Regions from separate parts of the Enterococcus sp. S86.2 genome, predicted to be linked through region 2. Evidence: predicted binding sites of a transcription regulator. Region 2 holds the regulator's gene; each other region holds the start of a gene.
What was found. The regulator CtsR, encoded in region 2, represses protease genes until heat stress. The targets are predictions, from matches to a motif close to TTGGTCAAAAAAGGTCAAANA.
Positions count from the first base shown of each region.

Region 1 (7,065 bases), 860 kb from region 2:
AGAACCTTGAATTAACAAGGTTCAGTTGAAATTAAAAAAACTAAAATTATTTTTTATTTTGATGAAAAACAGCATTTACTGCGTTAGCGACTGCAATTTTAACATGTTCATAAGTTAGACCACCTTGAACGTACAATGAAAACGGTTCCCGCAAAGGACCATCTGCACTTAACTCAATACTCGCACCTTGAACAAAAGTTCCTGCTGCCATAATAATATCGTCTTCATAACCAGGCATATAAGAAGGTACCGGGGCAACAAAGGCATCTACTGGTGAAAAACGTTGAATAGCTTGTGCGAAGGTAATCATCGCATCTTTTTCTTTAAGTTCGACTAATTGAATCAAATCTGTTCTAGGATCGTCCCACTTAGGGGTTGACGCAATAGCATATTCTGCTAATAACGCTGATGTGAAAACTGCACCTTGAATAGCCTGGCTAACGACATGAGGGGCTAAGAAAAACCCTTGGAGCATATCGTATACATTGCCTAACATGGCGCCGCCTTCTGCCCCTACACCTGGTGTAGTTAAACGATAAGCACACTTTTCAATTAAATCTTTTTTCCCAACTAAGTAGCCACCCGTTTTGGCAATACCACCGCCAGGATTTTTAATCAAAGAGCCTGCCATTAAATCAGCTCCTACTTGTGTTGGTTCTAATAATTCAGCAAATTCGCCATAACAATTATCAACAAAGATAGTGACATCTGGCGCAATTGTTTTAACAAAATCACACATTTCCTTAATTTTTGCAATGGTAAATGAAGGTCTGGCAGCATAGCCACGGGAACGCTGAATAGCAACCACTTTGGTTTTTTGATTAATTTTTGCTTTTACAGCATCAAAGTCGACTTCCCCTGAGTCTGTCAAATCAGCTTGACGGTATGAAATGTCATACTCTTTCATTGAACCAATTCCATTTCCGGCTAAACCGATTACCTCAAGCAAGGTATCATAAGGTGTCCCCGTAATATAAAGTAGTTCATCCCCAGGACGTAACACCCCAAATAAAGCCGTAGCAATTGCGTGGGTTCCCGAAACAATTTGTGGGCGTACTAATGCTGCCTGTGTACCAAACGTTTCTGCATAAACGGCTTCTAAAGCATCCCGTCCCATATCATCATTTCCATATCCTGTTGAAGGTAAAAAATGCGTTTCTGAAATATGCTGATTTGAAAATGCGCGTAAAACTTTATTTTGATTGCTCAAAGCAATTTGCCGTAACTCTTCTTGTCGTGGCGCAATTTTTTGCTCAACTCGCTCAATTGCGGCTACCAAAGACGGATCAAATTCATCTGTCCAATTCATCTTCCATTCTCCTTATCACACTGGCTTCAGGTAATGCAAAACCTTTGACCAAGTATTTTTCTGATTCTGGCAAAAACTCTTCATGCACCAGTAACGTTTCACTTTTCAGTTGTGCCAGTAATTTCCCTTCATTTTGTTTTAAATAAACATTGTAAGGTTCTAAGTTTTCCATCAGTTGCAAGCGCACAGCCGAAGTCAATTCAGCTTTACTGCGGCTACTCTTAGCTGAAATTAATACGTTGGGAAATAGGGTTGGCACAAATTGTGCTTTATCAATTTTGTCAGCCTTATTGTAGACCGTTAAAATCGGGGTTTTATCAAAATCCAATTCTTTCATCAGCTCTAAAACCGTCTGCTCTTGTTGGGTACGATCAGGTGAACTGGCATCAACAACATGCAACAACAAGTCCATATCGCGACTTTCCTCTAACGTAGAGTGAAAAGCATCAATCAACTGCGTTGGTAAATCTTGAATAAAACCAACCGTATCCGTTAACGTAACCTCAAAACCTTCCGGCAATTTCCAGCGTTTTGTCAAAGGATCTAATGTTGCAAAAAGTTCATCTTGTTCATAAGTTTTTGCTTCTGTTAATACATTCATAATCGTGGACTTGCCAGCGTTGGTATAACCAATTAAACCAATTTGAAAGCGATTGTTTTTTCTTCTTTGACGCGTACGTTCCCGATGGGCCGCCACGTCTTTTAATTCTCGCTTAATCGCTGTTATCTTATTACGAATATGGCGTCGATCTGTTTCTAACTTGGTTTCACCAGGCCCTCTTGTACCAATCCCTCCACCTAAGCGAGATAAATATTTACCTTGGCCCACTAAACGGGGCAATAAATATTCTAATTGCGCTAATTCTACTTGCAGTTTCCCCGCCTTAGATCGTGCCCGCAAAGCAAAAATATCTAAAATTAACTGCACGCGATCAATAACTGGCACTGCCACAAAATCGGCAATAGTTTGGCTTTGACGTGGTGTCAGTTCATGGTTGAAAATTACCAAATCTGCTTCATAACTTCCGACTAAATTTTTTAATTCCGTCAATTTTCCTTTTCCGATAATTGTTTGACGATCCACTTGGGGCCGTTTTTGAATTAACGAAAAACAAACTTCTCCTTTAGCCGTTTTGGTCAAACCTTTTAATTCTTGCATAGATTCACCAAAATTTTTCCAAGTCTCTTCGGTTTCTACCCCGACTAAAATAACTTTTTCTTGTTCCATGCTACTCCTCCAACCACGCTTGTATTTTCTGCTGCAAAGCTTCAATTGCTTCTGGTTGCGTAATCAAATCGACCCAAGTTGTCACTTCCATTCGGTTACGAAACCACGTTAATTGTCGTTTTGCGTAACGTCTTGAATCTAATTTAATTGCCTCTTTCACCTCATCAAGACTAATTTCACTTTTAAAATAAGGGAAAAATTCGCGGTAACCAATCCCTTTTGCCGCTTGGACATCTTCATAATCTTCTAAAAGGGTTGCTTCTTTTGCTAATCCAGCAGCAAACATCAACTCTACCCGCTGATTAATACGCTCATAAAGCACCTTTCGCTCTGTGGTTAAAGCGATTAAAAAATCATCGTAAAGCTTTTGCGGTTCATCTTTAGGTTTTGTAATGCTATGACCGGTTAAATCAAAGACTTCTAATGCACGGATGACTTTTCGCTCATTATTAAAATGAATTTTTTCAGCGGCTAGTGGATCTTTTTTTAAAAGCAGCTGCCACAAAGCCACTCTCCCCTCTTTTTGGGCGTAAGCCTGATATTTTTGTCGCAAATGCTCCCCTTGTTGCCCGAAATCTTCTGGCGCGCCTAATTTATAATCATAAAGCAGTGCCTGGATATAAAGACCTGTTCCGCCAACAACAATGGGCAGTTTACCTTTGGCTGAGATTGCCGCAATTTTTGCTCGCGCTTGTTTTTGAAAATCAGCAGCTGAATACGCTGCTGTAAAATCACAAATATCAATCAGGTGATGGGGAATGTCCGCGGCTTCTTTTTTGGTTACTTTGGCTGTCCCAATATCCAATTGACGATAAACTTGTAATGAATCCCCGCTAATAATCTCACCATTGAATTTTTGGGCTAGCTTAATACTTAGTGCTGTTTTTCCCACACCAGTTGGCCCTGCAATCACTAATACTTTCATTTTTATCCTCATTTATTTGGCTTATTTCGTGCATTTTTTACATATTGCTGTACTTTTTCTGGGAAATTGGTAATAATTCCTGCCGTATTTAACGCAACACATTCTTTCACTAGGGTTTCATCATCAATCGTCCAAGGACGCACGGCTAATGGTAAATCAGGTAACGTTGCTTTATTTTTCAAAACCCAGTCGATTTTAGGATGGATACCTTCAATATATGGCCGGTCCAGTGCTTGAAGTACCTTTTTATCACTGGTGCTTAAAATCAAATCTAGTTGTGTGTCAGGTTCTAATTTATGAATAATATCTAAGGAATCAATATTAAAACTACAATACCAATGTTTAAAAGGCCAAAGACGACTTGTCATTAAAGTAGCTGTTTTCATTTCGATTTCAGGATAATGGTAGTGATCGGTTTTTAGTTCAATTAACAATACTCCTCGGAAATTGCGCATGACTAATAAATCCAACACTTCTTTTAAGGTTGGTACTTTAGTATTTTGATAGCTTTCAGAAAACCAACTACCGGCATTTAATTTTTTTATTTCAGCCAGGTTTTTTTCTCGAATCAAGCCTTTTCCATTTGTCGTTCGCTCAACGTCTTCATCATGCATCACAATTAGGTGACCGTCTTTTGACAAATGAACATCTAACTCAATCACGTCACTATCTGCCCGCACTGCTTCGGCAAAAGAAGGTAGTGTATTTTCCGGTCGGCTACCACTGGCACCGCGATGGGCTACGATTTGTGTCATCACCGTTGCCTCCTTATCTTTTTCTTCATTAGTAATTGTACCACTTCTATCTGTATTTTATGTACCAGACAGCTACTCTAACATGAAATAAATACCGCAAAAAAGATGAGAAGACACCTTGCATCAGCTTCTCATCTTTTTTTAAAATTATTACGCGCTAAAATAGGTCAACGTACTATCTGAAAGTCGCTTTAACTCTGTTTTTCTTTCATTGATCAATTCTGTTAAATCGTCGGAAAAATGCTCCATAATCACACGACCACCCTTATAAGCGTAACCTCCAACTTTAATCGTTTCATCTGGTGACAAAATAACTTTTCGTTGCGCAATATTTTTGAAAAACTCTTCTAAAATATAGTTTGGTAAATAAAAATTATTTTGAGCTGCAAATGATTGCAAGTAAGCATAGTCATCAATTGTGATATAACAATCATCAAAGGCATCAAAGCTGACATATTCTTCCATTAAGACGCTACGCTTTTGTAAAATTTCATTGATTTTTTTATTTAATTGGTTTAAGGTTTCAATTTCTTTTACTTTGTGTTCCAAAGTTCGTCGTTTTTGCTCTTTTTTCTCGTCATAACGAATACGTAAATTAAAAGCAATGGTAACGATTAAAGCACCCACCAAAACACCAAAAAAACCGGCTGCTGCTACTGCTATCATATTTTTCCTCCTTAAATTCTCTTGTCTTTTATTTTAGCATAACTTCTGTGGGATTCGCATTTTTTAACTGTTTTTAGCCACCCTTTTGTTATCTATTTTGATCTGCTATTTTTGTTAGCAAAAAAATATTCATTCTCCGAGTTTTTCATTTGACCTATTTTGACCTATTGGTTATACTTCTTTTTAGAGGTTATCGCTTAAATGTGCTAAACTTGAGACGTACAATAATTAACGTCGATTTGATTAAAGGAGGACTTTACATTATGAATTTAATTCCAACAGTCATTGAACAATCATCCCGCGGCGAAAGAGCGTATGACATCTACTCACGTTTATTAAAAGACCGCATTATTATGCTAAGCGGTCAAGTTACTGACGACTTAGCAAACTCAATCATCGCCCAATTACTTTTCTTGGACGCACAAGATTCTGAAAAAGATATCTATGTATACATCAACTCACCCGGTGGTAGCGTAACAGCTGGGATGGCAATTTACGATACAATGAACTTTGTTAAAGCCGATGTGCAAACAATTGTAATGGGCATGGCTGCTTCAATGGGCTCATTTTTATTAACAGCTGGCGAAAAAGGCAAACGTTTTGCTTTGCCAAATGCCGAAATCATGATTCACCAACCATTAGGTGGTGCACAAGGCCAAGCAACTGAAATCGAAATTGCAGCGCGTCACATCTTACAAACCCGTGATCGTTTGAACCATATCTTAGCCGAACGCACAGGTCAACCACTAGAAGTCATTGAAAAAGATACTGATCGTGATAACTTTATGACCGCTGAACAAGCGAAAGAATACGGTTTGATTGACGAAATTATGGTGACAAAATAATTGATAAAAAAAAGAATTGAGACTTTTGTCTCAATTCTTTTTTTGTTTACCTTTTATTATAGTCACCAAAAATTCAATTTGTTAGATTACTTGTGCTGCTTTCTTTTTTTAATTAAAAGAGTTCCCTTTTATCATTTAGGATTGGGCGATAACAATTTTGCCAGCAGCTGGATGACCCGCAATTTTTTCGTGAGCCAAAATGACGCTGCGCAATTCAAAAGGCAAAACTTCTGCAATATTAACAACCAATTTGCCATCCCCATAAGCATTTAGCAAATATTCAAAAGCAGTTTGGTCCTGGTATTCTTTTTTAGGGGCAAAACTTAAATACGTCCCATCTTTACGATCTGCTGGATTTGGCAGCTCATTTAAAGCAACGTATGTTCCGCCAGGTTTTAAAATTTTCAGACCAAGATCTGCACTTTTACTCCCTTTTGTCGCGTCAATTACAATATCCGCCTGTTCAAAAAATGTTTTTGCCGGACTCGCTGTATCATAGGCAACAAACTCATCTGCTCCCCAGTTTTTAATTTTCGCTTCATTTTTTTGGGCCGCACTTGCTAGAATATGATTTTTATTTTGATGCAACATTTGTACAAGTAAAGACCCCACTCCACCAGAAGCACCTAACACCATCACGGTTTGACTACTGTCAACCTGTAGGAGTTCAAAAAGTAAATTGTACGCTGTGATTCCGGTTGTAACTATGCTTGCTGCTTTGGGAAAACTCATTGTCTCAGGGATTTTTGCCGCTTTTTTATTTGGCAAAACGACCTCTTGCCCATAGGTTCCGCTAATTGGGTGAATCACTACACGATCGCCAACAGCAAAATCTGTTTCACCAGGAAAAATTTCTGTCACGATTCCAGCCGCATCATTGCCCATTACATAAGGAAATTTCAAACTGCGAAATTCTTGCTGCGCCCCACTTCGCAAAGAAATATCATAAGGATTAACGGCAAAAGCCTGCACTGCTACCCGGATATGGCCTGGGGTAATTTCTCTTGGTTGGTCTGTAATTGTCTCAAATACATCATGGGGCTTTCCATAACCAGTTATAGCAAAACGTTTCATCAAAAATTCCTCCTTTTTACCTTTGTCTAAAGTGTAGCGAGGAAAGAAAAAAAGCGCAACGATTTGCGCTTTAACTGCTTTCACAAACCGATGAGTCAAATTTGATCTCCAAACTTGCAATAAGATCTCAGTTTTCGTTTAAATATCGAAACTTTGTTAAAAGAGCTCTTATCTTTACTGACTTACCTCTGAATATTTTCCTGCTTGAAATTCTTGGCCCAATTGACAATAGTGGGTGATATTGGCTTTATTTTTAGCAATTT
Region 1 is NZ_CM206813.1:789,735-796,799, reverse strand. It holds gene AC6R0T_RS03580 (methionine gamma-lyase family protein) at 47-1,309, opposite strand; gene hflX (GTPase HflX) at 1,293-2,537, opposite strand; gene miaA (tRNA (adenosine(37)-N6)-dimethylallyltransferase MiaA) at 2,539-3,462, opposite strand; gene AC6R0T_RS03565 (glycerophosphodiester phosphodiesterase family protein) at 3,471-4,217, opposite strand; gene AC6R0T_RS03560 (hypothetical protein) at 4,368-4,880, opposite strand; gene clpP (ATP-dependent Clp endopeptidase proteolytic subunit ClpP) at 5,147-5,728, shown strand; gene AC6R0T_RS03550 (NADP-dependent oxidoreductase) at 5,864-6,802, opposite strand; gene AC6R0T_RS03545 (gamma carbonic anhydrase family protein) at 6,977-7,065, opposite strand, start outside.
Region 1: a site for CtsR is predicted at 5,030-5,050, ahead of clpP (ATP-dependent Clp endopeptidase proteolytic subunit ClpP). Genes of this name have one in related genera too.

Region 2 (7,065 bases):
CGCCTGCCCGGTGCTGGAAGGTTAAGAGGAGTGCTTAGCGTAAGCGAAGGTACGAATTGAAGCCCCAGTAAACGGCGGCCGTAACTATAACGGTCCTAAGGTAGCGAAATTCCTTGTCGGGTAAGTTCCGACCCGCACGAAAGGCGTAACGATTTGGGCACTGTCTCAACGAGAGACTCGGTGAAATTTTAGTACCTGTGAAGATGCAGGTTACCCGCGACAGGACGGAAAGACCCCATGGAGCTTTACTGTAGTTTGATATTGAGTGTCTGTACCACATGTACAGGATAGGTAGGAGCCGTAGAGATCGGGACGCTAGTTTCGAAGGAGGCAATGGTGGGATACTACCCTTGTGTTATGGCCACTCTAACCCGCACCACTAATCGTGGTGGGAGACAGTGTCAGATGGGCAGTTTGACTGGGGCGGTCGCCTCCTAAAAGGTAACGGAGGCGCCCAAAGGTTCCCTCAGAATGGTTGGAAATCATTCGCAGAGTGTAAAGGCAGAAGGGAGCTTGACTGCGAGACTTACAAGTCGAGCAGGGACGAAAGTCGGGCTTAGTGATCCGGTGGTTCCGCATGGAAGGGCCATCGCTCAACGGATAAAAGCTACCCTGGGGATAACAGGCTTATCTCCCCCAAGAGTCCACATCGACGGGGAGGTTTGGCACCTCGATGTCGGCTCGTCGCATCCTGGGGCTGTAGTCGGTCCCAAGGGTTGGGCTGTTCGCCCATTAAAGCGGCACGCGAGCTGGGTTCAGAACGTCGTGAGACAGTTCGGTCCCTATCCGTCGCGGGCGTTGGAAATTTGAGAGGAGCTGTCCTTAGTACGAGAGGACCGGGATGGACTTACCGCTGGTGTACCAGTTGTCTCGCCAGAGGCATCGCTGGGTAGCTATGTAGGGAAGGGATAAACGCTGAAAGCATCTAAGTGTGAAGCCCACCTCAAGATGAGATTTCCCATTTCTTAAAGAAAGTAAGATCCCTGAGAGAAGATCAGGTAGATAGGTCAGGAGTGGAAGTACAGTGATGTATGGAGCGGACTGATACTAATCGATCGAGGGCTTAACCAAAGTAAAAGAAAACTCGGAAGAGTTTTGAAAAACTTCAAGATCCAGTTTTGAGTGAATGAAATTCACTTAATTAAATAGTGTGGTGGCGATAGCGAGAAGGATACACCTGTAACCATGCCGAACACAGAAGTTAAGCTTCTTAGCGCCGATTGTAGTGAAGGGTTTCCCTTTGTGAGAGTAGGACGTCGCCACGCGAACTTATGGGGGTTTAGCTCAGCTGGGAGAGCATCTGCCTTACAAGCAGAGGGTCAGCGGTTCGAACCCGTTAACCCCCATATGAGCCGTTAGCTCAGTTGGTAGAGCATCTGACTTTTAATCAGAGGGTCACAGGTTCGAGCCCTGTACGGCTCATAAGAAATATGCGGGTGTGGCGGAATTGGCAGACGCACCAGATTTAGGATCTGGCGCCTTACGGCGTGGGGGTTCAAGTCCCTTCACCCGCATAAAAGGCCGGCTTAGCTCAGTTGGTAGAGCATCTGATTTGTAATCAGAGGGTCGAGGGTTCAAGTCCTTTAGCCGGCATCAAAACCATGCGGAAATAGCTCAGTGGTAGAGCACCACCTTGCCAAGGTGGGGGTCGCGGGTTCGAACCCCGTTTTCCGCTTTACTTTAAAAAGTAAAAAAGCCGGGGTGGCGGAACTGGCAGACGCACAGGACTTAAAATCCTGCGGTGAGTGATCACCGTACCGGTTCGATTCCGGTCCTCGGCATTAGAAAGATGCGCCCATAGCTCAACTGGATAGAGTGTTTGACTACGGATCAAAAGGTTAGGGGTTCGACTCCTCTTGGGCGCGTAGTCTTTTTATTTTTTATCGGGAAGTAGCTCAGCTTGGTAGAGCACTTGGTTTGGGACCAAGGGGTCGCAGGTTCGAATCCTGTCTTCCCGATTTTTTTATTTTAGGCTTTATTTCTAAATGAATTTAAGCTATAATGTTGTCAGACTTAATTTAATATTTATGCGCCCATAGCTCAACTGGATAGAGTGTTTGACTACGGATCAAAAGGTTAGGGGTTCGACTCCTCTTGGGCGCGTCTTAACGAAATCATATTAAGGATTTCGTTTTTTTGTATATCAAAATAGTTCTATCAAGGACAAAATTTTATTAGCTACGATAAAAAAATTATATGATTTTGTTTTAAAAAATAGACAAGCTAGTAAATTATTCAGTGAATTGTAAGGAAAAATAGTATGTGATTAGTTCAAATTAATGTATGAATATTCATTGTGTTAGATTTTTTACTTTTGTGAAAGTTGCGGTAAAATAGAGAAGTAACTTTTATTTCCTATAAAAAAGTTACGAAGCAGTTCGTGTGTACGTGTTTTATTTTTTCTTCCGCTAATTCTTAAAGGAATGTTGTGATTCAGTCATGTTCCTTTAATTATCCAGCTAAGTTGGGTATAATTAAGGTCAGAATTAGTCAAGGGAGGGAAATCGCATTATGAGTCGTCACAACACTTCTGATTTAATTGAAGCTTATTTGAAAAAAATTTTGGAAGATAGCGAAATGATTGAAATCCGTCGCACCGAGATGGCTGATTTATTCAACTGTGTACCATCCCAAATTAATTATGTCATTAATACGCGTTTCACAATTCAACGGGGCTATGTTGTTGAAAGTAAGCGCGGTGGCGGTGGCTATATTAGAATTGAAAAAATCAAAATTTCTGACAATCATCGCTTTTTAGAGCAAGTAGATCAACTTTTTGTCGATACACTGGGAGAAAAAGATGCTTTAGCCATTATTCAAAAGCTATACGAAGAAGATATTTTAACCAAAACAGAAGGTAATTTAATTTTAGCGGCTTTGGCTAAAAGTACGCTGGGACGTTTTAAAAATGAAAATGAAATTCGAGCTGGCATGTTACATGCAGTGCTAGAGCGATTAAGTTATGAGGATAGGAAGTGAGTCAGATGGATGAATTATTTACAGAAAAAGCCAAGGCGGTCTTGACGATTGCCCAAGAAGAAGCAAAAACTTTCAAACATCAGTCAGTCGGTTCAGAACATCTACTGTTGGCTTTGATTATTGAACAAGATGGTATTGCTGGAAAAGTGTTACGGGAAATGAGCGTTACTGAAACAGATGTTAGAGAAGAAATTGAGCATTTAACTGGCTATGGCACGATGAAATCTTATCCGGCTGGAGTTTACTTACCGTATTCACCACGGGCAAAACAAATTTTTGCCTATGCAGGTGACGAAGCAAAACGCTTAGGCGCTCCGAATATTGGCACAGAGCATTTACTACTGGGACTTTTACGCGATGATGAAATTCTTGCTTCTCGCATCATGGTCAACCTTGGTTTGAGCTTAGCTAGAATGCGCCAACTTTTGAAAAAGAAAATGGGCGTAAGTGAAAGCAAGGCACCCAATAACGGGTTAGGAGGACGCCGCAGACAAGCGCCTCAGGGTACAAAAGGCATGCAGCAAGGTACGCCGACGCTAGACGGCTTAGCTCGGGATTTAACGAAGCTTGCCAGAGAAAACCGCCTCGATCCCGTGGTAGGCCGCAGTAAAGAAGTAAAACGTCTGATTCAAATCCTCTCGCGCAGAACGAAAAATAATCCTGTTTTAGTGGGGGAACCTGGTGTTGGGAAAACAGCTATTGCAGAAGGTTTAGCGCAACAGATTGTACGGGGCGAAGTTCCGGAAGATATGCAGCAAAAACGTTTGATGATGCTGGATATGGGTTCTCTTGTAGCGGGTACGAAATATCGTGGTGAATTTGAAGACCGGATGAAAAAAATCATTGATGAAATTTATCATGACGGGCAAATTATCTTATTCATCGACGAGCTGCATACTTTGATTGGTGCCGGCGGAGCTGAAGGGGCCATTGATGCTTCCAATATTTTGAAACCGGCTTTAGCTCGTGGCGAGTTACAAACAATTGGTGCCACCACGCTAGATGAATATCAAAAGTATATTGAAAAAGATTCTGCATTGGAACGTCGTTTTGCTCGTGTGCAAGTCGATGAGCCAACGCCAGAAGAGGCCGAAGAGATCTTAAGAGGCTTGCGTCCTCGTTACGAAGAACATCATGGTGTTGAAATCTCTGATGAAGCATTACATGCGGCTGTCCAGTTGTCTGTTCGCTATATCAATTCGCGGCAGTTACCAGATAAGGCAATTGATTTAATGGATGAGTCTTCAGCAAAAGTACGTTTGGATAAAGCAGATGAACCTTCTGAAATTATCGGTTTGCAAGAAGACATTGCAAATCTGATGAGTGAAAAAGAAGAAGCAATTCAAAATCAAAACTTTGAAGCGGCAGCTCGTTTACGCCAAAAAGAGAAAAAGTTAAGTCAACGTTTGGCAGAATTAGCCTTTGCGGAAACAAAAGAAGCCTCTGGTTTTGCTGACCGTGTGACAGCAGAAGATGTCGCAACTGTCGTTTCTCAGTGGACAGGTGTACCGTTGCAACAAATGGAGAAAAAAGAAAGCGAACGCCTCCTAGATTTAGAAAAAATTCTCCATCAACGGGTAGTGGGCCAAGAAGAAGCAGTTAAAGCTGTCGCGCGTTCGATTCGTCGCGCTAGAAGTGGCTTGAAAGATCCAAATCGTCCAATTGGTTCCTTCATGTTTTTAGGACCAACTGGTGTTGGGAAAACCGAATTGGCCAAAACGCTAGCAGAAGCGATGTTTGGCAGTGAAGATGCACTGATTCGCGTAGACATGTCAGAGTTTATGGAAAAATACAGTACGAGCCGTCTGATTGGTTCTCCTCCAGGTTATGTCGGGTATGACGAAGGTGGACAATTAACAGAGAAGGTTCGTTCTAAACCATATTCTGTTATCTTGTTGGATGAAGTTGAAAAAGCGCATCCAGATGTCTTTAATATTTTATTACAAGTATTAGACGATGGGCATTTGACCGACTCAAAAGGACGTAAAGTTGATTTTCGTAATACGATTTTGATTATGACCTCCAATATTGGGGCTACGCAAATTCGTGAAGAAAAAAATGTTGGTTTTAACGTAACGGATTTAACAAAAGATCATGGGGCTATGCAAAAACGTATTTTAGAAGAATTGAAAAAAGCTTTTCGCCCTGAATTTTTAAACCGAATTGATGAAACAGTTGTCTTCCGTTCATTAGGAGAAGCTGAAATTCAACAAATCGTGAAAATCATGAGTAAATCCATTATAAAACGCTTAGCCGAACAAGATATTCAATTGAAAATCACACCTGCTGCCAATGAAGTTATCGGTAAAGCTGGTTTTGATCCAGAATATGGCGCTCGTCCAATCAGAAGAGCACTGCAAAAAGAAGTGGAAGATCGTTTATCTGAAGCGTTATTATCTGGCCAAATTCATTTGGGGGATAATGTTACAATCGGTGCTAAAAAAGGGAAAATCACCTTAACAGTAAAAGAACCTACTGAAGGGAAAAAATTGCAAAACGTTTAAAAATGCGGCCTCCAAATGTTAGTAATTTTCTAACATTTGGGGGTTTTTGTGTTCAGTTCTCTTTTAACGATTTTTTGGCAAAGTTTTGTTTTATCCATTTTACTTTCGGGGGATAAATTACCAGACTTATTAGCGTTCTGTTGTATTTTTAAAATCCAATCAGGAAATCTTCTAAAAATAGTAGGATTTTTGATTGCTACTTCTAAAATTCCACACCCTGTGATAAGATAATTGAGTTATCAAAGGGGGAAGAAGATGATTGAATTAGTCACAACGGTAGCCTCTGTTGACCAAGCCGAAAAATTACTAGCAGCTGGTGTGGACACCATCTACTTTGGGGAAGAAACGTTTGGTTTGCGGTTACCTTATTCATTTTCACGCAAAGAACAAAGGCAATTAGTAAATTTAGCCCATGCTGCCGGGAAAAAAGCAGCAATTGCCGTCAATGGCATTATGCATCCGGAAAAAATGAAGTTAGTACCGGAGTATTTAGCTTTTGTAAAAGAAAGTGGTGCCGATCAAATTGTGGTGGGAGATCCTGGTGTCGTCTATGTGATGACGCAAAATGAAAACTTGGCGACGCCTTTTATATATGATGGGGAAACCTTAGTGACCAGTGCGCGTCAAATTAATTTTTGGAGTAAAAAAGGTGCTGTTGGGGCTGTTTTAGCCAGAGAAGTGCCTTTTGCGGAAATGGTAGAAATGGCGCCACAATTAACGGTACCGGCGGAAGTTTTAGTTTACGGTGCAACCTGTATCCATCAATCAAAACGGCCACTTTTACAAAATTATTATAATTATACGCAGCAAGATGAGCGTACAAGTCGTGAACGCGATTTGTTCTTATCGGAACCAAAAAAACCAGAAACCCATTACTCAATCTTTGAAGATAGTCATGGGACGCATATTTTTGCTGATAATGATTTGGATTTGATGAAAGAAGTAGGACAGTTGGCCCAAACTGGTTTTACAACGTGGAAACTGGATGGATTGTTTACCGATGAAGCCAATTTTGTTGCCATTGCCGAATTATTTGTGGCCGCTAAGGCAGCCATCTTAGCTGGGACGTGGGACGAAGCACAAGCTGCAGCATTAGATGAAAAACTGCAGACCTTGCATCCTGAAAAGCGCGGATTAGACACTGGTTTTTATTATTTAGATCCAAAAGCGATTCGCTAAAAAGCAAGCGAAACTATTTACGATAAATGAAGTAAAAAAGGCCAGAAAGTTCAACAATAAGTAAAACCAGTGATAAGCAAAATGGCTTACACTGTTTTTGCCTTATTGCTCACTTTCTAAGCGAGCCTTTTTCACATCTAAAGCAGGAGTGACAAAAAGACATGACAAAGAGAGTCTTGAAGCGGCCGGAGGTTTTGGCTCCGGCGGGAACTTTGGAAAAATTGAAAACGGCGATTCATTATGGCGCCGATGCTGTTTATATTGGCGGGAACGCGTATGGTTTGCGAAGCCGCGCGGGGAATTTTAGTTATGAAGAAATGGCAGAAGGTGTAGCTTTTGCTAAAGAACACAATGCCAAAGTATACGTAGCGGCCAATATGGTTACCCATGAAGGGAATCAAGA
Region 2 is NZ_CM206813.1:2,752,532-2,759,596, reverse strand. It holds rRNA gene AC6R0T_RS13175 (23S ribosomal RNA) at 1-1,071, shown strand, start outside; rRNA gene rrf (5S ribosomal RNA) at 1,150-1,265, shown strand; tRNA gene AC6R0T_RS13165 (tRNA-Val) at 1,274-1,346, shown strand; tRNA gene AC6R0T_RS13160 (tRNA-Lys) at 1,350-1,422, shown strand; tRNA gene AC6R0T_RS13155 (tRNA-Leu) at 1,433-1,514, shown strand; tRNA gene AC6R0T_RS13150 (tRNA-Thr) at 1,521-1,593, shown strand; tRNA gene AC6R0T_RS13145 (tRNA-Gly) at 1,604-1,675, shown strand; tRNA gene AC6R0T_RS13140 (tRNA-Leu) at 1,696-1,781, shown strand; tRNA gene AC6R0T_RS13135 (tRNA-Arg) at 1,792-1,865, shown strand; tRNA gene AC6R0T_RS13130 (tRNA-Pro) at 1,885-1,958, shown strand; tRNA gene AC6R0T_RS13125 (tRNA-Arg) at 2,030-2,103, shown strand; gene AC6R0T_RS13120 (CtsR family transcriptional regulator) at 2,512-2,979, shown strand; gene AC6R0T_RS13115 (ATP-dependent Clp protease ATP-binding subunit) at 2,985-5,483, shown strand; gene AC6R0T_RS13110 (peptidase U32 family protein) at 5,739-6,662, shown strand; gene AC6R0T_RS13105 (peptidase U32 family protein) at 6,824-7,065, shown strand, end outside.

Region 3 (7,065 bases), 1.4 Mb from region 2:
TACCATGGAATGCCCCATGACACCGATACCGATAAAACCAATTTTCATTTTTACCATCCTCTCTACGTATTAAACACGTAAAAAAATCACAACTTTAGTATAAGCTAAAGTTGTGATTTTTTCTTGCAATATGTCTACAAATTAATTGGAGGTACGTTTAAAGGAATATAATTTCACTTTGATTTTTTTTATCGCTGGTTCAGTTTCTTTTTCTAAAGATAAATTAGCATAATAAGCAATCATATCATGATAAAAATCTAACATCGCCTCACCAAAATGCGTTGCGGAAATTTCATACAGTTTAGCTGAAAGTTTTTTAGAATCTACTTGTAATCCTTTATTGATATATTGGATCAAAGCAGCTGCAAAATCATCATCAGTCGCAAACGTGACGCCAAAAGATGGATCATCAATTAAATTGTTTAAATAGTCATTTCCCTCAACCACTAACGGTGTCCCTGCTGCCATTGCTTCTGTGTAAGTAAGACCTTGTGTCTCTGAAGTAGAAGCACTAACAAAATAATCCGCGGCATGATAATAAAGCGCTACTTCATCGTTAGGGACTTCACCGACAAAATGAACACAATCACTTAAAGACAGGCTTGCCACCAACTCTTTTAAGTCTTCCATGTAAGGACCTTTCCCAACGATTACTAAACGAGCCTGTGGTAATTTTTCTACAATAGCAGGAAGTCCATGAACAATTGCTTGAATATTTTTTTCATAAGAAATACGACTTAAAGACAATAACATGATTTCATCATCTAAAATGCCTAAGTCTTGCCGTAATTCTTTTTTCATAGCCTCTGTTATATCGGGGCGTTCAAATTTCTCTAATTCTATCCCAGTTGGAATTACCCGCATCGGCGAAGTAACCCCGTACCCTCTTAAAGTATCAATCACGCGCTCACTAGGGCACACTACTCCGGTTGTATGATTGGCAAATAAACGAGAAAAATATTTCACATGAGACTGTCGAACCACTTTTCCCTTGGCAATATAATGTAAATAGTCTTCATACATTGTATGATACGTATGGATTACTGGTATTTTCAATTTCTTGCCGACCATTTTTCCTAAAAGACCCGCCCCGAATTCAGTATGGGTATGAATTAAGTCTAATTCTAGCTCTTTGGCAATTAAATACGCATACCACATCCCTCTCACAACGATACGGCGATCTTTAAACGAGACAAAAGGAACACTTGGCATTCGAATAATATCTTCTTCAATACCAACTGCATTAGGATCTGTTGTAGTAAAAATATAGACTTCATGCCCCTTTTTTTCCAACTCGGTCTTCAATGTTTTAATTGACGTTGCAACCCCGCTTACTTGCGGGAAATAGGTATCTGTAAAAAACCCGATTTTCACAGTCTTTCCTCCAAACTATTTCGCTGTAACTAATACAGTTAACCAACAACTTTTTTATAGTGTATCATAGCTCTTATATACTTAAATCAAACTATAGTCTTATTTCATCTTATATTTTAGCGTTTGTGTGACTAAAATAGCAATAAAAAAACGTGCAAGTGACAAACTCGTTAGACTATTCAACAATCTGAATCATTAAAATATCTGAATTATCCGAAAGCTCAGACACTAAATCTTCTTCGTCTACATCCTTTGGCACTGTCAATGTGAACATAATTAAATATTTACGATTTGACTTTGGGTTTTCCCGCGTGATTTTAAGGTCAGATTTTTCCACGATTACTTTATTTTTAGCCAAATAATTTTTAATAAAAGCCACGGTCTGATCACCATGGGCGATTTCAACTTGTAGACGTCTTACTTTTGGTAGCGGTACTAAATATGAAATCAAGGCTAGCGCTATCATAATAGAACAAAAGCCAGTGAGAGAAATTAGATAAAATCCCATTCCCAAAGCAATTCCAATTGATGCGACTGCCCAAACAGACGCCGCTGTTGTCAGCCCTTTGACTGTTTGTTTTGTCATAATAATTGTTCCCGCCCCTAAAAAACCAATGCCGCTAACGACTTGTGCGACTAAACGGGTTTGATCTGCCGTCATCACATTAGCAAGTTTTGGCATTTGTTGCGCAAATTCCACCGTTTGTGAAGCGACTTCATCTTGAATCAGCGCAATTAATGCCGCACCCACACAAACTAAAATATGCGTCTTCATGCCGGCAGGACGACTCTTATATTCTCGCTCGAAGCCAATTGTCCCGCCCATTACAATTGCCAAAGACAATCTAGCAATTATCTCGAACGTTGTCAGATCATACTCATGCATTTCGCCAACTCCTAACCCTTTTCTTTAGCATAGCATATTAGAAAACGCTTTTCTTTTTTGACGCTGTCAAAAATTAAATTTGTAAGTTATCAGCTAGGTATTATTATGTACGACAAAAAAACCTCAGAGAAAATCTCTGAGGTTAAAAACTTTTTATTTAACAGCTTCTTCTACTAATTCAATGACTTCTTCCATTGTATCGCAATCATTTAATGCTTTATCAGCAAGAACTTTCATATCTTCAGTAGACAAACGTTTCATTAAGCTACGTGTTTTAAGGATTGATGTTGCGCTCATTGAGAATTCATCCAAGCCCATTCCCATCAAAATTGGCACAGCAGTTTGGTCACCGGCCATTTCACCACACATACCTGCCCATTTACCTTCAGCATGAGCTGAATCAATTACGTTTTTAATCAAACGCAAAATAGATGGGTTATATGGTTGGTAAAGATAAGACACGCGTTCGTTCATACGGTCTGCTGCCATTGTGTATTGGATCAAATCATTAGTACCAATACTGAAGAAGTCAACTTCTTTGGCAAACTTGTCAGCTAAGACAGCCGCCGCTGGAATTTCAATCATAATACCGACTTGGATTGTATCAGATACTGTTACACCTTCGTCGATTAATTTTTGACGTTCTTCATCATACATTTTTTTAGCCGCTCTAAATTCTTTCAAAGTTGCTACCATTGGGAACATAATACGTAAGTTACCAAAAGCAGAAGCACGTAACAATGCCCGTAACTGTGTACGGAACATGTCGTCTCCTAATTCTGACAAGCTAATACGCAATGCGCGGTAACCTAAGAAAGGATTCATTTCATGCGGTAAAGTCAAGTAAGGTAATTCCTTGTCACCACCGATATCCATGGTACGAACAACGACAGGTTTTTCACCCATACCTTCTAAAACTGCTTTATAAGCTTCAAATTGATCTTCTTCAGTTGGAAAATCAGGAGAATCCATATAAAGAAATTCAGTTCTATATAAACCGATTGCTTCAGCGCCATTATTGTGAACACCTTCTAAATCTTTTGGTGTTCCAATATTAGCAGCCAATTCAAAGTGTTTACCGTCAGCTGTGACAGTATCTGCTTCTTTTAGTTTTTCCCATTCAGCTTTTTGGGCAGCAAAATCTGCACCAGCTTTTTGGAATTGTGCTTTTTGGTCTTCAGTTGGATCAATGATGACATCCCCAATGATACCATTAACAGCTAGAATGTCCCCTGCTTTTACTTTGGCAGTAATTTCTTTTGTCCCAACAATTGCTGGGATTTCAAGAGAACGTGCCATGATTGCAGAGTGAGAAGTCCGTCCGCCGATGTCAGTAACAAAGGCTTTAACGAATTTGCGATCTAATTGTGCAGTATCACTTGGTGTTAAGTCGTGGGCAACCACAACAACTTCTTCATTAATCATTGAAGGGTTTGGTAAAGTAACCCCTAACAAATGTGCTAAGACACGTTTGGCAACGTCACGGATATCAGCTGCGCGTTCTTGCATGTAAGCATTGTCGTCCATTGCTTCAAACATGCCAATATACATGTCGGTAACTTCTTTCAATGCTGATTCAGCATTGACTTTGTTATCTTTCACGTTTTGTTTAATTTGACCGATCATTTCAGGATCTGAAAGAACCATTAAATGAGCGTCAAATACTTGAGCTTCTGCTTCGCCCAAACTTTGCGCTGCTTTTTCCCGAATTTGTTGTAGTTCTTCGGTAGATTTTGCTAAAGCATCGTCTATTCTTTTTTCCTCTGCTTCAGTATCTTCTACAGAAATTTTGTTAAAGGATAAATCCGGTTGAACTAGCAGGTAAGCTTTTGCAACGGCAACTCCGTCACTTGCGGCGATCCCTTTTAGCATTTCAACCATTATTCAGATAATCCTTCTTTCTTCATTGTTTCAACGATTGCTGCCATTGCGTCAGCTTCGTCAGCACCTTCAGCAGTGATTGTTACATCAGAACCTTGGCCAACACCAAGAGACATAACGCCCATGATAGATTTAAGATTTACAGATTTACCTTTGTACTCTAAGTTAATGTCAGAGTTAAATTTGCTAGCAGTTTGTACTAATAATGTAGCTGGACGTGCGTGAATCCCAGTTTCTGCTACTACGTGAAAATCTTTTTTTTCCATATTAATCGGTCTCCTTTGTGAAACAAGTTTTTTGTGAGGGTTTTCTTTTTTAACAGTCCAAATAAACCATCAAAAAAGGCCCTTTCAACTGTTAAGATTACCATTTTTTTTTCAATCGTACAACCGTTTTCTCTCATAATAGAACAAAAGATATCTAGTCCAATTAGCAGAATAATTTCTATTCCAATCTTTTTGAGGCAAGTTATTGGGCATTTATACTAAAAAAATATTTAATCCAGTAACAAAATGAAAAAAAGTCACTGATTTTCAAATCAGACAAATTACTTGCACCAATAAATAAATTTAGTATAATACAGTTATGGTCAATAAAGGTCAAAGATAACTTTGACTAGACCTCGCTTTTTAGGTGTATCTTTTTACTGATTAAAAAAAGCGCGTTACAATAATAAATGTAAGTAAATCCATGAAAGGTCGTGAATTATTTATGCTTTGTCAAAACTGTGGCAAAAATGAAGCAACCATTCATTTATACGCAAATGTAAATGGCCAAAGAAAGCAACTGGACTACTGCCAAAGCTGCTACCAAAAACTAAAAAATCAAACTGGTAGTCAAACAAGTATGATGGCCCAAGATCCATTTGGCTTTGGAAGTCTTGACGATTTATTCCGTCAAATGTCGCAACAAATGCAACCAAGAAATGCTGGTGAACAAACGCCCCCTACGCAATTTGGTGGTGGCAATAACTTTAACGGCGGACAACCTCCTCGCCAAAACCAAGGAGCTAACGGTCTTTTAGGTGAATATGGTATCAACATCACTGAACAAGCCCGTAATGGTGATATCGATCCAGTTGTCGGTCGTGACGAAGAAATTAAACGTGTTATTGAAATTTTAAATCGTCGAACAAAAAATAACCCTGTTTTAATCGGAGAACCCGGTGTGGGTAAAACGGCTGTCGTTGAAGGCTTGGCTCAAAAGATAGTCGACGGCGATGTTCCACAAAAACTTCTTGATAAAGAAGTTATCCGTTTAGACGTAGCCTCTCTAGTTCAAGGAACAGGTATAAGAGGGCAATTTGAAGAACGGATGCAAAAGTTAATCGATGAAATTAAACAAGCTGAAAATGTTATCTTGTTCATTGATGAAGTACACGAAATTGTTGGTGCCGGTGCGGCTGGTGATGGCAATATGGACGCAGGCAATATCTTGAAACCAGCTTTAGCTCGAGGAGAATTGCAAATGGTTGGTGCTACTACTTTAAACGAGTACCGCATCATTGAAAAAGACGCTGCTTTAGAACGTCGGATGCAACCAGTTCGAGTAGATGAACCTTCCGTTGAAGAAACCATCGCAATTTTGAAAGGTTTGCAACCACGTTATGAAGATTATCACCATGTAAAATATACCGATGATGCAATCAAAGCGGCGGCTATCCTTTCAAATCGTTATATCCAAGATCGCTTTTTACCTGATAAAGCAATTGATTTATTAGATGAATCAGGTTCCAAGAAAAACTTAACGATTCAATTAGTTGATCCAAAAGCCATTGAGAAAAAGCTGGCGGATGCCGAAGCACAAAAACAACAAGCTTCTAAGGAAGAAGATTTTGAAAAAGCAGCGTATTATCGCGATCAAATCAATAAATTAGAAGAAATGAAAAATAAACAAATCAGCGATGAAGAAACACCTACCATCTCTGAAAAAGATATGGAACAAATTGTTGAAGAACGTACGGGTATTCCCGTTGGCGAATTAAAAGAAAAAGAACAAACACAATTGAAAAATCTCGGCCACGATTTAAAAGAACATGTTATTGGTCAAGATGAAGCAATTGATAAAGTTGCTAAGGCTATCCGCCGTAATCGTGTTGGTTTGGGCAAGAAAAATCGTCCAATCGGCTCTTTTCTATTCGTTGGACCAACTGGTGTTGGTAAAACTGAATTAGCAAAACAATTAGCTTATGAAATGTTTGGTTCTGAAGATTCTATGATTCGTTTTGATATGTCTGAGTACATGGAAAAACATAGTGTGGCTAAATTAATCGGTTCTCCTCCAGGCTATGTTGGCTATGAAGAAGCTGGTCAATTAACAGAAAAAGTTCGTCGTAATCCTTACAGCTTGATTTTGTTAGATGAAATCGAAAAAGCCCATCCAGATGTTTTGCACATGTTCTTGCAAATTTTAGACGATGGACGTCTAACCGATGCCCAAGGGCGAACAGTTAGCTTCAAAGATACATTGATTATTATGACAAGTAATGCCGGCACAGGTAATGTCGAAGCCAGCGTTGGTTTTGGCGCAACCAGAGAAGGCGTGACACGTTCTGTCTTAAATCAATTAAACAATTACTTCTCACCTGAATTTTTGAACCGTTTTGACGGTATTATCGAATTCAAAGCTTTAAGTAAAGACAATTTACTTCACATTGTCGACTTAATGTTAAATGAAGTAAACGATATGCTGGCTGTACAACACTTACACATCACTGTACCAAAAGATGTAGAAGAAAAATTAGTCGACTTGGGGTATAACCCTGCAATGGGTGCTCGCCCATTACGTCGTACTATTCAAGATCAAATTGAAGATGGCATTGCCGAATACTTCTTAGATCATCCAACAGTTAAAGAACTCACTGCCCACTTAACCAAAGACGGTAAAATTGAAGTTACCGCCTTACAGGTTAATGAGACAAAAGA
Region 3 is NZ_CM206813.1:1,286,055-1,293,119, reverse strand. It holds gene AC6R0T_RS06035 (NAD(P)-dependent oxidoreductase) at 1-48, opposite strand, end outside; gene AC6R0T_RS06030 (glycosyltransferase family 4 protein) at 142-1,374, opposite strand; gene AC6R0T_RS06025 (MgtC/SapB family protein) at 1,550-2,260, opposite strand; gene ptsP (phosphoenolpyruvate--protein phosphotransferase) at 2,414-4,141, opposite strand; gene AC6R0T_RS06015 (phosphocarrier protein HPr) at 4,141-4,407, opposite strand; gene AC6R0T_RS06010 (ATP-dependent Clp protease ATP-binding subunit) at 4,853-7,065, shown strand, end outside.
Region 3: a site for CtsR is predicted at 4,727-4,747, ahead of AC6R0T_RS06010 (ATP-dependent Clp protease ATP-binding subunit). Genes of this name have one in related genera too.